3 regions of the Shewanella sp. FeAMO genome follow, and region 2 is predicted to be linked to each of the others. Evidence: riboswitches for the same ligand, from Rfam matches in the RefSeq annotation. Region 2 holds a riboswitch; each other region holds the start of a gene.
The links. A riboswitch is a leader RNA that binds a small molecule or an ion and turns the genes downstream of it on or off. The one in region 2 is predicted to bind lysine.
Positions count from the first base shown of each region.

Region 1: linked by a shared signal. The riboswitch ahead of lysC (lysine-sensitive aspartokinase 3) and the one ahead of ACWAU4_RS19245 (Na+/H+ antiporter NhaC family protein) in region 2 are both predicted to bind lysine.
Region 3: linked by a shared signal. The riboswitch ahead of ACWAU4_RS07220 (Na+/H+ antiporter NhaC family protein) and the one ahead of ACWAU4_RS19245 (Na+/H+ antiporter NhaC family protein) in region 2 are both predicted to bind lysine.

Region 1 is NZ_CM132201.1:4,021,773-4,026,849, reverse strand. It holds gene fusA (elongation factor G) at 1-1,121, shown strand, start outside; gene arcA (two-component system response regulator ArcA) at 1,446-2,162, opposite strand; gene ACWAU4_RS18115 (DUF3293 domain-containing protein) at 2,723-3,157, shown strand; lysine riboswitch at 3,240-3,416, shown strand; gene lysC (lysine-sensitive aspartokinase 3) at 3,553-4,920, shown strand; gene ACWAU4_RS18105 (succinylglutamate desuccinylase/aspartoacylase family protein) at 4,910-5,077, shown strand, end outside.
Region 2 is NZ_CM132201.1:4,295,313-4,300,389, forward strand. It holds gene ACWAU4_RS19240 (HlyD family secretion protein) at 1-876, shown strand, start outside; gene ACWAU4_RS19245 (Na+/H+ antiporter NhaC family protein) at 961-2,541, opposite strand; lysine riboswitch at 2,630-2,801, opposite strand; gene ACWAU4_RS19250 (5'-methylthioadenosine/S-adenosylhomocysteine nucleosidase) at 3,014-3,841, shown strand; gene ACWAU4_RS19255 (hypothetical protein) at 3,915-4,358, opposite strand; gene ACWAU4_RS19260 (oxidative stress defense protein) at 4,572-5,077, opposite strand, start outside.
Region 3 is NZ_CM132201.1:1,593,822-1,598,898, forward strand. It holds gene ACWAU4_RS07200 (amidohydrolase family protein) at 1-646, opposite strand, end outside; gene ACWAU4_RS07205 (H-NS histone family protein) at 940-1,335, opposite strand; gene ACWAU4_RS07210 (electron transfer flavoprotein subunit beta/FixA family protein) at 1,655-2,404, shown strand; gene ACWAU4_RS07215 (electron transfer flavoprotein subunit alpha/FixB family protein) at 2,405-3,328, shown strand; lysine riboswitch at 3,419-3,617, shown strand; gene ACWAU4_RS07220 (Na+/H+ antiporter NhaC family protein) at 3,699-5,077, shown strand, end outside.

The DNA.
Region 1 (5,077 bases), 270 kb from region 2:
CCTTTATCCGTATCTACTCTGGTAAGCTGAAGAAAGGTGACACTATCCTGAACTCTGCTACCGGTAAGACCGAGCGTATTGGCCGTATGGTTGAGATGCACGCTAACGATCGTAAAGAGATCGATTCTGCTCAAGCCGGTGACATCATCGCTGTTGTAGGTATGAAGAACGTTCAGACTGGTCACACTCTGTGTGATCCTAAGCACGAATGTACTCTGGAGCCTATGATCTTCCCTGAGCCAGTGATCTCTATCGCTGTAACTCCTAAGGACAAAGGCGCTTCTGAGAAGCTGGGTGTTGCTCTGGGTAAGATGGTTGCAGAAGATCCATCATTCCAGGTTGAAACCGACCAAGAAACTGGTGAAACCATCCTTAAGGGTATGGGTGAATTGCACCTGGACATCAAAGTAGACATCCTGAAGCGTACTCACGGTGTTGAACTGACTGTTGGTGCTCCACAGGTAGCTTACCGTGAAACCATCACTCAAGCCGTTGAAGACAGCTACACTCACAAGAAGCAGTCTGGTGGTTCTGGCCAGTTCGGTAAGATCGACTACCGCATCCGTCCAGGCGAAGCTGGTAGTGGCTTCAAGTTCACCTCCAGCGTTGTTGGTGGTAACGTACCTCGTGAATTCTGGCCAGCAGTTGAAAGCGGCTTCGAAGACATGATGAACGAAGGTCCTCTGGCTGGCTTCCCAGTACTGGACGTTGAAGTTGAACTGTTCGACGGTGGTTACCACGCAGTTGACTCCTCAGCAATCGCGTTTGAAATCGCTGCCAAGGGTGCATTCCGTCAGTCTATGCCTAAGGCCAAGCCTCAGCTGCTGGAGCCTGTGATGAAGGTTGACGTGTTCACTCCAGACGATCACGTTGGTGACGTTATCGGTGACCTGAACCGTCGTCGCGGTATGATCAAGGATCAGGAAGCTGGTTTGACTGGCGTACGTGTTAAGGCTGACGTGCCACTGGCAGAAATGTTCGGTTACATCGGTCACCTGCGTACCATGACTTCTGGTCGTGGTCAGTTCTCTATGGAGTTCTCTCACTATGCTCCATGTCCTGCCAACGTGGCTGAGACTGTTATCGCAGAAACCAAGGCTCGTAACGCAGCCAAGAAATAAGGATTAATTATCCTGATAAAAACCCGCCTTGATGGCGGGTTTTTTTATGGGCGAATATCTAGTGCCGCGAAGCCAGCAGAATCAAACTTGCATTCAGCTCGGCGGATGCCGATGAATATCAATGGGCAATCGTATGGCAACTGTTTCCGAAAGTGGCATATGTGGCAAAGGAGCTACCTAAGATAAAGGAGCTGGGATTGGCAGAGAATTGCCGTGAGGAAGCCACTGCGAATATCAGTAGCTGGGGGAACCGAAATAGGTGAGCAGATAAACAAAAGCCAGCTCGATAAGCTGGCTTTGTGCAGGGCCGATAACGCGTGTTTATCAGTCTTCCAGGTTACCGCAGAAACGGTAGCCCTCGCCGTGGATGGTGGCGATGATTTCCGGTGTATCAGGCACACTTTCGAAGTGCTTACGAATACGACGGATAGTCACGTCAACAGTACGGTCGTGTGGCTTGAGCTCACGGCCGGTCATTTTCATCAGCAGCTCAGCGCGGCTGAGAATCTTGCCTGGGTTTTCCACAAAGTGCAGCATAGCGCGGAATTCGCTACGTGGCAGCTTGTAAGATTCACCCTGTGGGCTCACCAGAGAACGGCTGTTGATTTCCAGGCTCCAACCATTGAAACGATAGTATTCAACGGCAGCCTTTTCTTCAATTTCAGCGCCAGAGCTGTTGACTCGAGTCAGCAGGTTACGGGCACGAATGGTCAGTTCACGAGGGTTGAACGGCTTGGTGATGTAATCATCGGCACCGATCTCCAATCCAAGGATCTTGTCCACTTCGTTGTCACGGCCAGTAAGGAAGATGAGACCGATATTGTTGATTTCGCGCAATTCCCGCGCCAACAGCAAACCATTCTTACCTGGCAGGTTGATATCCATAACCACCAGGTTCACCTTGTTTTCCTGCAAGGCTTTGTGCATCTCTGCGCCATCATTGGCTTCGGTTACCACATAACCTTCTGCCTCGAAAATACTTCTCAGCGTGTTACGGGTAACGGCTTCATCTTCAACGATCAGAATGTGCGGGTTTTGCATGTTATTTACCTAATTAAATCAGTTTATCTAACCATGAGCGCGGGTGACGCTCCGCTATACTCTCTAAAACGCCAACATTCACAGGGTTCACGTAAGTGCTGTTCAAAACTGAAATGAAACGGCAACACACTTCATGATTAGCAAAAAGTATGCTCTCCACCCGGAGAGGCGCGAACTGTACTGTCTAGGATTCCCAGTGGCGGGATTTAGTTCCTGAAAGACATGGAAAATCCAGAAAATGTCATCTTAAAACCAGATTACATTTGGTACAGAGTCGTTATCGATAGAGACTTATGCTGTAGCGTAATGGCGCTAGCCGGGTCACACACTTAACTCTAAGCCTCTGTCGATACAATCCATTGTACTAGGATTGGGCATTTGTTAACAAATGAAATGTTAACAAATTAATGTTTAACTATGATCTACATCACAAGTTTTTGCGTTACCTATTGAAAGATAAGCATTTTGTATTTTGTCTTACTGTGAGCTTGCTCACGGGGCTAGGGGAATGCAAAAGCCTTTGCTAGAATAAATCCGGTTCATTAGAGACAGATACTACAATGGATGCTGCATTTGAAAGTCTCTGGCAGTACTACCAGAGCGCATGCTTTTTATTGACTCAGTCGTTTTCTTCCGCTGTTCCTTTCGCTATTGTCACCGCCCATAATCCCCTTGGGCAAAAACTCACTTCTTGCCAAAACCGCCTTCTCGATCGGCAGCTACAACACGATATTGATAAGCTGGGCATTCCTTACCGGGCGATCATAGGCGCTGCTGATGATCTCAGTCATATGGAAAAAAGCTGGGCTCTGTTTCTGGATAAGGCCGCGGCAATAGAACTGGCATCAAAGTATCGCCAAAATGCCCTTTACTACGTTGATAGTGGGCTCTTGACCTTGGTGCCTTGCCTGAAAGGGGAGCGAGAGGTGGCGCTTGGACAGTTTGCTGCCAGGGCGCGCCTGGTCAGCGAGTTACCCGAGCTCAGTGACGGATGAGTTGAGGAAATTTCATCCTGCGCAAATTAGCATTGACTTCATAAGGACTTTATTGCTAATTTTTTCATCCCTTTCGCGAGAAAGGAACAGAAGAGGTGCGTTAACTAGGTAGTGAGTCAGAGGAGGCCAATTCTCCAATGACGGCTCATGAGGGAGATTAACGCCGAGGTCGGGATGCGTATTGGCTACGCTTCCGGTCGGTTGGCCAGGCTGAATCCTGGCGACTGTCACCTGGTTTTGGTGGAGAGCTTCTGGTGACGATCGCTGTTTCCCTGCTATGGGGTGCGTTATCTCTGCACCAGGCTCTTCGAACGTTATCTGTTCGGAGCTTAACTCATGAAATCTATTCTCGTTATCGACCTTTCCCTGTTACCTGCCTGTGGGGGAATGCGCTGATGTCTCTTGTTGTTGCCAAGTTTGGTGGTACCTCAGTTGCCGATTATCAGGCGATGAATCGCTGTGCCGATATAGTGCTTGGAAACCCGGCCACCCGTCTGGTTGTGGTCAGTGCATCCAGTGGCGTAACCAATCTGTTGGTGGAGCTGTCCCAGGCCGACATGGGGGATGAGCGCCGTCTCAAGCTATTGAAAGAGATAGCCACCATTCAATACGCAATTCTGGATAAACTTGGCAGACCGGCAGATGTTGCCGCGGCGCTGGATGCTTTGCTCAGCCGCATGGCAACGCTCAGTGCCAAGTTATTGCAGGCGCCGAGTCATGCTATGGTCGATGAGATCCTATCTTTGGGCGAACAGTGTTCTTCAGCGCTGTTTGCCGCGGTATTGAGAGAACGTGGTGCCAAGGCCAGCGCCTTTGATGTGCGCCAGGTGATGCGTACCGATAGCCATTTCGGTAAGGCCGAGCCACAAATCGCCGAGTTGAAGCGACTGGCGACAGAGAAATTGCAACCCTTGCTTGAGCAGCAACTGCTGGTGACCCAGGGCTTTATCGGCGCCGATGCCGATGGCCGAACCACTACGCTTGGGCGTGGTGGCAGCGATTATTCTGCGGCCCTGTTGGCGGAGGCTTTGGAAGCCGATGCGGTGGAGATCTGGACCGATGTAGAAGGAATTTACACCACAGATCCCAGACTGGCTCCCAACGCCAGGCCTATCGCAGAAATCAGTTTTAATGAGGCGGCTGAGATGGCCACTTTCGGTGCCAAGGTGTTGCACCCTGCCACTATCTTGCCGGCGGTGCGTCAACAGATCCAGGTGTTTGTCGGCTCCAGTCGGGCACCGGAAAAAGGTGGCACCTGGATCCGTCACCAAGTGGAAGATGAGCCGGTATTCAGGGCCGTTGCCGTGAGACGAGATCAGACCCTACTTAACTTGCACAGTTTGCAGATGTTGCATGCCCAGGGCTTTTTGGCAGAGACCTTTGCCGTGTTGGCGCGGCACAAGATCAGTGTCGATCTCATTACCACCTCAGAGGTGAATGTGTCGCTGACGCTGGACAAAACGGGCTCAGATTCGGCCGGCAAGGGGCTTCTGACCGAAGCCCTGCTGCAGGAATTGTCGCAAAACTGCCGTGTGCGGGTGGAAGATAAGCTGGCTCTGGTGGCCATCATAGGCAACAAGATAGCCACTACTGCCGGGATCTGTCGCCGGGTATTTGAAGTGCTTGAACCCCATAACGTCCGAATGATCTGTCAGGGCGCCAGTCCGCACAATCTTTGTGTCTTGGTGTCTGAAGCCGAAGCCGGTGATGTTGTTGCCGCTTTGCATCGTAACCTGTTTGAAGGGGCTCAGGATGCAGCTTGAACATCTGCCGGTTGGGGAGCTGGCCGCCGGCCAGCCCTTGACCATACCTGTTTATCGCTTCAAAGGTACCAGCGATGCGGCGCCCAGCGTCTATATTCAGGCCAATGTGCATGGCGCCGAGGTGCAGGGCAATGCGGTGATTTTGCAGTTGCTGCAG
Region 2 (5,077 bases):
AAGGAGGGCGAGCTGCTGTTCCGGGTCGATCCGACTCCTTATCAGACAGAAGTCACCCGGCTGGAGGCCAGCCTGGAGCAGGCCAAACAGGCGGTATTGGGGCTGGACGCCGCCTATAAGGCCGCCGAGGCCAGTCGCATCAAGGCCGAGGCCGAACGGGACAGAACCCAACTGGAATATGAGCGCTACCGCAGCGGTTTTGAAAAAGGCGCCTTTACCCGCGCCGATGTCGACAACCGTCGTCAGTATTATCTCGGCGCCCAGGCCTCAGTAGAGGCGGCCGAGGCCGAAGCCCGGCGCGCCAAGCTGGCACTGGAAGCCGAGTATCAGGGGCAAAACACCCAGGTGGCCGAAATTGCCGCCATGTTGGAAAAAGCCAGATTCAATCTGGAAGAAACCAGCATGCGCGCCCCCTCAGACGGTTATGTGACCCAGTTGACCCTGAGACCGGGAATGATGGTGGTGCCCATGCCCCTCAGGCCTGTGATGACCTTTGTCCATCAAGAGGAGCGCTTTTTTGTCGGCGCCTTTAGGCAAAACTCGCTGCTGCGGCTGAAACCCGGTTTCAAGGCCGAGCTGATCTTCCGCGCCCTGCCGGGCAAGGTGTTTCAAGCCGAAGTGATCGAAGTGCTGCCGGCCATAGGTGAATCTCAGGTGCAGGCGCAGGGGCAGCTCTATGGCTCGTCACAAATTCGCCTCAACGGCCGGCCACTGGTAAAACTCAAGCCGCTGGATGATCTGAGTCAGTATCATTTGCCACTGGGCACCAATGTGGAGATCGCCATCTATTCCGATAGCTTTGAGCATGTATCAATCATGCGTAAAGTATTGATAAGGATGAAAAGCTGGCAGAACTATCTCTATCTGGATCACTGATATTCCTTATCGACGCAAAAGCCTTTGGCAAGAGTAAAAAGCCCCAGGAACACTCCCGGGGCTTTTTTGTATCCCATCTCAGCCTCAGCTGATGGCGGCCTCGGGAGCCGCCTGGAAGCGCCTAGCGTGATAGAGGCAGAAGAGTGCAAACCAAGCGGCACTCACCAGGAAACCGGCCAGGGTGGAATGCAGCAGCCCCATGGCCAGATACCCCAGCGCCGCCCCGAAGGCGACGGTCAGGGCATAAGGCAACTGGGTCAGCACATGATCTATATGGTGACAGCCGGCGCCGGTGGCCGACAAAATACTGGTACTGGAGATGGGCGAGCTGTGATCGCCAAACACAGCGCCGGCCAGCACAGCCGACAACATGGGCAGCAGGAGTTGGATATCGCTGGCGGCGGCCATATCACCGGCGAGTGGCAACATGATACCAAAAGTGCCCCAGCTGGTGCCTGTGGCAAAAGCCATTGCACAGGAGAGCACAAACACCACCACAGGCAGCAGCCCTGTGGGCAGGTTGCCGTTGGCCAGGCTGGCGAGATATTTGCCGGTTTCCATGTCACGCACCACGGCGCCTATGGTCCAGGCAAACAGCAGTATGTTGATCGCCGGCAACATGGCCATGACGCCTCTGGGGGCGGCGCGCAGCCAAGTGGATATCCCAAGACCGAGACGCAGAGCCAACAGGCCGGACACCGCCAGGCTGCAAAGGGCGCCATAAACCAAAGACGAACCCACATTGGTATGTTCAAAGGCGCCCAGCACACTGAAGGCCTGACCATTGGCGGCCAATACCTGAGCCCCGGAGTCCAGCATGAAATAGATACTCGCCGCCGTCAGTGTCACTATCGGCAACACCATATCCAGCATGCCGCCGCGGCTGTCGGCCGGGGCTTCCATATCCAGCCCTATTGGCCGGCCCTTGGATTCATCCCAGAGCTTGCCTTCGAGCGCCCGCTGCTCATGCTGTCGCATCGGCCCAAGATCCAGTTGGAAGGCGATGACTACCACCACCATGATCAGGGTAAATACCGCATAGAGATTCATGGGGATCATCTGCACAAAGGCGGCGATCGGGCTCTGCTCTGTCACCCCATGGGCCACGAGTATGCCGCCCACCAGGGCGATGATATAGGCCCCCCAAGAGGAGATGGGCATCAATACGCACACGGGTGCCGCGGTTGAGTCCAGCAGATAGGCCAACTTGGCGCGGGAGATCTGGAATCTGTCGGTCACAGGGCGGCAAATGGGCCCCACCGACAGACTGTGGAAGAAGTCGTCAATAAAGAAGGCAAACACCATCAAGCCGGTGAGCGACTTGGCGCTCTTGCGGCTCTGGCAGCGCCTGGCGGCCCATTCGGCGAAGGCCCGGGTCGCACCCGAGGCGGTCATCAAGCTGATAAGCCCACCCAGCAGCAGCATAAACAGCAGCATATTCAGGTTATCGCTGTTGGGAGCACCATCGACCCAGAAGATTTTCAGCACACTGTCAAACAGGTAGCGCAGCGATTGCAGCGGTGAAAACTGCTGCAACATCAGGCTGCCGGCGACTATGCCAACCCCGAGGGAGAGCAGTACTCTACGGGTGATGATCGCCAGCGCAACCGCCAGCAGAGGAGGAACTATGGACCAGGGAGAGTCCGCAAAATGCATGATATTCATGATCTCTTTACACCTAAAACAACTAAGGTGGAGATCTACCGATAGGATCGAAGAAACTCAGACCAAGGAGGGCAGAAACTTCTCAGCTCCTTCAGGTAGCGCTCCATAGTGGATGACTATGGCAGTCCTGCACCTGTTAGATACAGAACCAGCAGCTAGGTTTGATGGCCTGGCTACTTCGGCGCCGACTCCTTTCCCCGGGCCTCAAAGGCATCACCCTCTTCCCGGTTACTCTTAGGCAGCGCGCCTCTACTCAAAGGTATTCGACTGGCATTCTAACTATCACGGCCCCAATAGCAAGCCAGATTGTGCCTCTGGCGGTAAATATCCCTCCCGGTTGGCATTAAGCCTTTGGCAAGTGACTCATGTCTGGGCTCGCAAATGCCAACTCCGGCTGTTGACGGCAACCACAGCTACACCTAGGATCGCCCTCCCCTACCGCGACACTGAAATAACAATTAAAGGTGTGCAAATGACTCTGTTACAACGTTTTTGTGTGGCACTCTGTGCCTTGTTCTCCAGCCATTCCATGGCAACGCCCACCCGGTCACCTATACTGCTGCAAGGCGCCATGGATGTCGAAGTCGACACCCTGGTTCAGGCCCTGAAAGACCCCAAACAGACAACTCTTGGTTCCTGGACTTTCTGGCAAGGCACTCTGGATGGCTATCCTGTCATAGTGTCCCGTACTGAAATAGGTATGGCCAATGCCGCCGCCTCCACCACACTGGCGATAGAAAAATTTCAACCCGGTTTTATTATCAACCAGGGCACCTCCGGCGGCCACGACCCGGCGCTGCACCGCGGCGACATAGTATTGGGGAAATACAGCTTCAATATGGGTTCCTATCGCAGCGATCTACACCCCAAAGGCCAGGGCATAGATCCCAAACGCTGGCATAACTTCGATGTCACCATGCGTTTGCGTCAGGATGGCAAGCTGGTGGAACACAAGCGCTTTGATGCCGATCCCAAGCTGCTGGCTCTGGGACAACAACTGGCGTCAGCTTATCGCCATGGCAAGGTAGTGACCGGCGTGATCGGCAGTGCCGATGAGTGGAACCGCGAAGTCGACCGCATCGAGTGGCTGCACCAAACTTATCAAACCTCGGCCGAAGAGATGGAAACCGCTGCGGCCGCCCTGGTTGCCAAGGCCTATGCGATCCCTTTTATCGGGATTCGGGTACTCTCCAATACCGACCTGCACGGCGAAGAGTTTGAGCCACAAACCGCTATCCACTGTCAGCAGTTTGTCATTGAGTACACCAAGAAGTTGATCGCAGGTTTGGAAGGTAAATAAGTCGCGAGGACTTCAAAGTAAAAGCCGGTGATATTGTCCACCGGCTTTTGTTTTTTCAGGCCCTCATCTTAAGCTAGCTCGCCGGCGATAAGAAAATGGCCTCCACCTCTTTGGCCAGTGTCTGCCAGCCCAGTTTCGAATAGCCTTGCTGGTAACGGTATTCCCAAACCTTGGTTTCCGACTCGGGTGCTTGTTTTCGCTGGATAACCAAGCGGTAGTCATCCATCGTTGGTGACTCTGGCTCCGGCAATGACAGGCTGGCAAAAGTCTGCTTGCTCTCGGCACAGCTCTGGCCGCGATACCGAATAAACACCTGCAAACCCGTATCGAAATCCTTGTCATTAATTTGGGATTGAATCTCGCTGCCGGGCACAGTGTATTCCGTCTCATTCACCAGGCAGAGTCGTTGTTTGTGGGTCTTTCCGACTTGCGCTGTAACATTGGCGAATACGGTTGATGGGCTGGCGACCAGGCTGAATAAACCTATTCCCAGTAGTGTCAGACGGGTCAATTTCATCGGCACACTCCTTATGCAAGATTGATTGGCTCTGGCTCATTCAAGCATAAAAAGCGTCCAGAGACTGCCTCAAAGGAGCAACAAATTGTATCTGCTGTTTCAAAATCACCTACAACTCACCAACATCAAACAAGCGATATTAGCAGATAAAACAAACAATGCGGGCACCACCAGGGGGCCCGCATCATAACTGTCAGACAGGATAACTTGGGTTTAGTCACGCAGCTTGTAGCTGACCTCGACCCTGTCGGAGAAAGTTACCTGACCATACTCATAGCTCTGGTTGATAGCGCCTTCAGCCATCATGGCGGCCTTGTACATCACAGGGCGCACCGGGCCTTGGTCGAAATAACGAATCGACCAGACGCCATCGAGTTTCTCGCCGAATCCGGCCGCCAGCTCACTGGCCTTTTGCTTGGCATCTTCAATGGCCGCCTGCCGCGCCTGCTTGCGCATCTCGGCTTCTTTACTGGACTTAAGGTTGATCTGGTTCACCTTGTTGATCCCGCCTATTAGCGCCGAGTCCAGTATGGGGTTGAGCTGATCCAACTGTTTCACCAACACTGTCACACTGCGACTGGCGCGATACCCCTTGAGCTCAGGCGCCTTGTCCTTGAGGTAAACATACTCAGGTTGCAGATTCAGATTGGCGGCGGCAATCGACTCCTTGGCGACCCCGGCCTTGAGCAGGCGCTCGATAAAAGCGGCCACAGCCTTGT
Region 3 (5,077 bases), 2.3 Mb from region 2:
GAGTCTGTCTTATTAACGCTATGCTTCCCATCAGGGAGTTGGGGTAGTCCTGTGGTGAATTGCCTTTATCAAAAGCCATAAAATGTCGACTTTGGGGATTATATATCAGTTGATTGCTATTCTTGTCCGCCAAAGACAGTGAAACACCAATTCCCCTGAATATTCCGTTAAGATGAGCACTCTGAACGCTGGTAAAGCCATTGCTTATCCAATTTGACGCGGCTTCTTTATCTGCCAATACATAGGAAAACCATTCTTTCTCTGCGTGAATAGCCCCATTTGCAGCCACAGCCCCTTTGGGGTTTATCCGATAGACAGGGCCTTCAATAGTTGCCTGTGATTCTGAATACTCCAAGCCATATTCGGCAAAGGGATCGATAAACCCCGGATAGATGGTGTAACCATTGAGATCTATCTTATAAGCATTTTGTGGAATTTCATTATTGGAAATAACTTGCTTTATCCGGTTATTTTCAATAAGCAGGGTAGCGTTATCCAATTGCTTACCCGGGGAGAGCATGAGTTTGGCGTGGGTTAAGGCGGTCAATCTCGGAGTATTGTCTGTCAGTTGCGTTTCATCGGCGTAGGCGCTGCAGGCCACAAGGCTGATAAACAGCAGTTTTGCGGCGGGGAAAGAGGGTTTCATCTGTTGTGGCTACCTTGTCATTATTCTTTTGGGGAAAAGTCACAGCTATCAGTAAAAAGATATGAACATCAGTATATATTCACTACTTTTTTACCAAAGAGTTACAGATATCCATAATACAAAAAGGTATCTGAGGCCGACGGGATACATGGCTGTGCTGATGTCCATAAAAGTTAACCCAGTCAAAATGTAAATGCCAAGGCGTAATTGTAAGGCTTTTTAACAGATGCCAGACGTCTATCAGACATAAAAAAGCCCCGACACTGTCGAGGCTTAAGTAAATAGATGCCTGATTAGATCAGGAAATCATCCATTGAACGACCTTTGTCTACTTCGTTCTTGAATACAGTTGGCATACGGCCTTGACCGGTCCAAGTAATAGTTTCACCATCTACAACGATTTTGTATTTTGGTGGGCGAGGAGCACGCTTCTTGGGAGCAGCCTTGGCGGCAGCAACATTACCCAGATCTTCAACAGACAGGCCAACGGCTTCCATCTGCTTACGGATATCTTCTATTTTAGAAAGACGTTCAGCTTGTGCCTTTTCTTCTTCCTTGGCTTCCTCTTCACGATCAATAATGATCTTATCCAATTTGGCAGCCAGATCGCGCAGATCTGCAACGCTCAACTCTTTTACTGCGGCCTTAAAACGACGACCGTGAGTCAATATATCAAGAAAATCGCTCATAAGTATTTTGGTCCCACGCTAATTTATAAATTGGGTTATGGTGAACATCGCTATAAATAATAGAAACTATAAGAGTCTGGATCAAATATTTTTACGCCAATTGACATTAATTTCTTTATTTAACTCAATTCTATGACCATGAAAGTTGCCAAGTGTTCAAAAAACTGGCCTTAAAGTGTGACAGAAGTGACAAACGAGCGTTTAAGTTGCTGTTGACGTTAACGTCAACAGCACGTAAAGTTGAGCCATCCTGTACTGATGGCCCTGGTATCATCGGTACGCAACCCACATTAGATACAAGGTGTAGGAAGGAAACCCTATGAAAGTATTGGTGCCAGTAAAACGTGTGGTCGATGCCAATGTGAAGGTCAGGGTCAAGGCCGACAACACAGGCGTTGAAACAGCCAACCTGAAAATGGCGTTGAATCCATTTTGTGAGATTGCGGTAGAAGAAGCCGTGCGTCTGAAAGAAGCCGGCAGTGCTTCTGAAGTCGTCGTTGTCAGCATAGGTCCCAAGGCGGCACAGGAGCAACTGCGTACCGCACTGGCTCTGGGTGCCGACCGTGCCATTCACATCGAAACCGATGAAGAGCTGGTGCCCCTTTCTATTGCCAAACTGCTCAAGGCGGTGCAGGACAAGGAACAGGCGCAACTTATTCTGCTCGGTAAGCAGTCCATCGACGGCGATAACAATCAGACAGGACAGATGCTGGCGGCGCTCGCCGGTATGCCTCAGGCAACCTTTGCATCTGAAGTGAAGCTGGAAGGCGAAACTCTGCTGGTCACCCGTGAAGTGGATGGCGGCTTACAGACTCTGTCCATGCCTCTGCCTGCCGTGGTCACCGCAGATCTGCGTCTGAATGAGCCCCGCTATGCTTCTTTGCCCAATATCATGAAAGCCAAGCGCAAGCCGCTGGAGACCATGAGCATTGATGACCTGGGAGTGGCGCTCAAGCAGCACGTACAGGTGTTGGAGGTAGCAACGCCGGCCAGCCGTCAGGCGGGTGTGATGGTGGCTTCCGTTGAGGAGCTGGTGGACAAGTTGAAAAACGAAGCGAAGGTGATCTAAATGGCCGTATTAGTAATAGCAGAACACGATAATACCAGCCTGAAACAGGACACAGCCAAAGTTGTCGCCGCAGCCAAAGCCATAGGGGGAGATATTCACCTCTTGGTTGCCGGTCAGGATTGTAAGGCCGCCGCCGATGCTGCCGCCAAGCTTGAAGGCGTCAGTAAAGTACTGCTGGCCGATAACCCTGCCTATGGTGCTCATCTTGCCGACAATATTGGAGAACTCATCTTGTCTCTGAGTGGCGACTACAGCCACATTCTGGCTGCAGCTTCAAGCCAGGGGAAGGATATTCTGCCAAGAGTGGCGGCTTTGCTGGATGTGGCTCAACTTTCTGAGATCACCAAGGTGATTGATGCCGAGACTTTTGTCCGTCCCGTCTATGCCGGTAACGCCATGGCAACCGTTAAGAGCCTGGACGATAAGAAAGTGGCCACAGTGCGCGCCAGCGCCTTCGACGCCGTTGCTGAGGCAGGCTCAGCTGAAATCAATCAGCTCGATAGCGTCTTTGACGCCAAGAGCAGCTTTGTATCCCAGAGCCTGACCGAGTCGGCTCGTCCGGAGCTTGGCAGCGCCAGAGTCATTGTTTCCGGTGGTCGCGGTATGGGTAGTGGCGAAAACTTTGCCATGCTGGAAGCCTTGGCCGATAAGCTGGGCGCCGCCGTAGGTGCATCGCGGGCAGCAGTGGATGCCGGCTTTGTTCCCAACGACCTGCAGGTTGGCCAGACGGGTAAAATCGTGGCGCCAGAGCTTTATATTGCTGTGGGTATCTCCGGGGCGATTCAGCATCTGGCCGGGATGAAGGACTCAAAAGTCATTGTGGCCATCAACAAAGATCCTGAAGCGCCTATCTTCCAGGTTGCCGATTATGGCTTGGAAGCTGATCTGTTTGATGTTGTGCCTAAATTGAACGAGTTGATTTAATCTGTGATCTAGGTCACGATAGGCGGCTTTGGGGTAGCATCCTCAAAGCCGCCTATGTTTTTATGTGCCTCACGCCTGACATCAGGCGTCCTGAGAAGTAGAGGCGCACTAAATATCAGTAGCGGTAAGCAGGGTGATTCCGTTTATGTATCGCGAAAGGATTTGGTGCCGAAGTGGTTGCGACTTATCAAGGTCCACCGCTGGGGCTGTTACCAAATAGGGGCAGCACTGCCATAGTATATTCTGTCGGGATGACAGATTGACGTTACTATGGAGCGCTACTGAAAGGACAGGTGCTACTCGGTATGCCATTGCCTTTTCCCACCAGTTCAGTTGCCCTCCATTCGTATTTAACGAAGAACAAGACTCAATGACACTAACAAGTTATGCCGATTCGGCACTCTCTTTGTTGCCGCCGGTTGTGGCAATTTTATTGGCGATCCTCACCCGTCGGGTGTTGTTATCGCTGGGGTTGGGGATATTGATTGGAGCCTTGTTGCTCAATCAATGGTCGGTATTGGACACCGGGGTTTATCTGGGGCAAAGGGTGCTTTCCCTGGTATGGGACGATGACGCTTTCAATGCCTGGAACCTGTATATTCTGGGATTCCTGGTGCTGCTGGGGATGATCACTGCGCTGATCACCGTCAGTGGCTCGGCCAGAGCCTTTGCCAACTGGGCCAGACAGCATATCCGTAATCGCCGTGATGCCAAGCTGCTGACCATGTTTCTCGGCTGTGCGGTGTTTATCGATGACTACTTCAACAGCCTGGTGGTGGGCAGTATCGCTAGGCCTCTGACCGACAGATATTATATCTCCCGCTCCAAACTGGCGTATCTTTTGGATTCTACCGCGGCGCCCGTGTGCGTTATCTCGCCGGTATCCAGTTGGGGCGCCTATATTATCGCCCTTATCGGCGGCATTCTCACCGCCCACGGTTTTACTGAAGTAGGACATCTGAGCGCTTTCGTGCAGATGATCCCGATGAACTTCTATGCCCTGTTTGCCCTGGCACTCTTGCTGTGCGTCACCTTTATGGAGCTGGATATTGGCGCCATGCGCAAACACGAGTTCAACGCCCGCAAGGGCAATCTCTATGATGAGTCCAAGGGGCTGCCACCCGGTGCCAATGCCGATCTGCCCGAGGCGGAAACCGGCCAGGTGCACGGCCTGTTCCTGCCCATAGGTGTCTTGGTGGTGGCGACCTTCTATTTTATGGTTTCCAGTGGTGCCGATGCCCTGGCGGCAGAAAGCCTGCCTTTTAGTATCATAGGTGCCTTCGAGAAAACCGATGTGGGCTCGTCACTGTTTTTCGGCGCTTCCATCGGTCTGGTGGTGACGCTGCTGCTGGCCTTTATCCAGAAGATTGAAGCCAAGATGATCCTCAAGGCACTCACCTCGGGTGCCCGTTCCATGTTGCCGGCCATCTATATTCTGATGTTTGCCTGGACCATAGCCGGGATCATAGGCTCACTGGAAACCGGCAAGTTTATGGCCAGTCTCGCCAGTGGCAATATTCCCTTTGCCTTGCTGCCGGCCGTGCTATTTATTTTGGCAGGGCTTACCGCCTTTTCTACCGGCACCAGCTGGGGCACCTTTGGTATCATGTTGCCGATTGCCGCCGATATGGCCATGGGCAGCCACAGTGGCATGATGTTGCCTATGCTGGCCGCCGTGCTTTCCGGGGCTGTGTTTGGCGATCACTGCTCGCCGATATCGGACACCACGATTCTGTCATCCACAGGTGC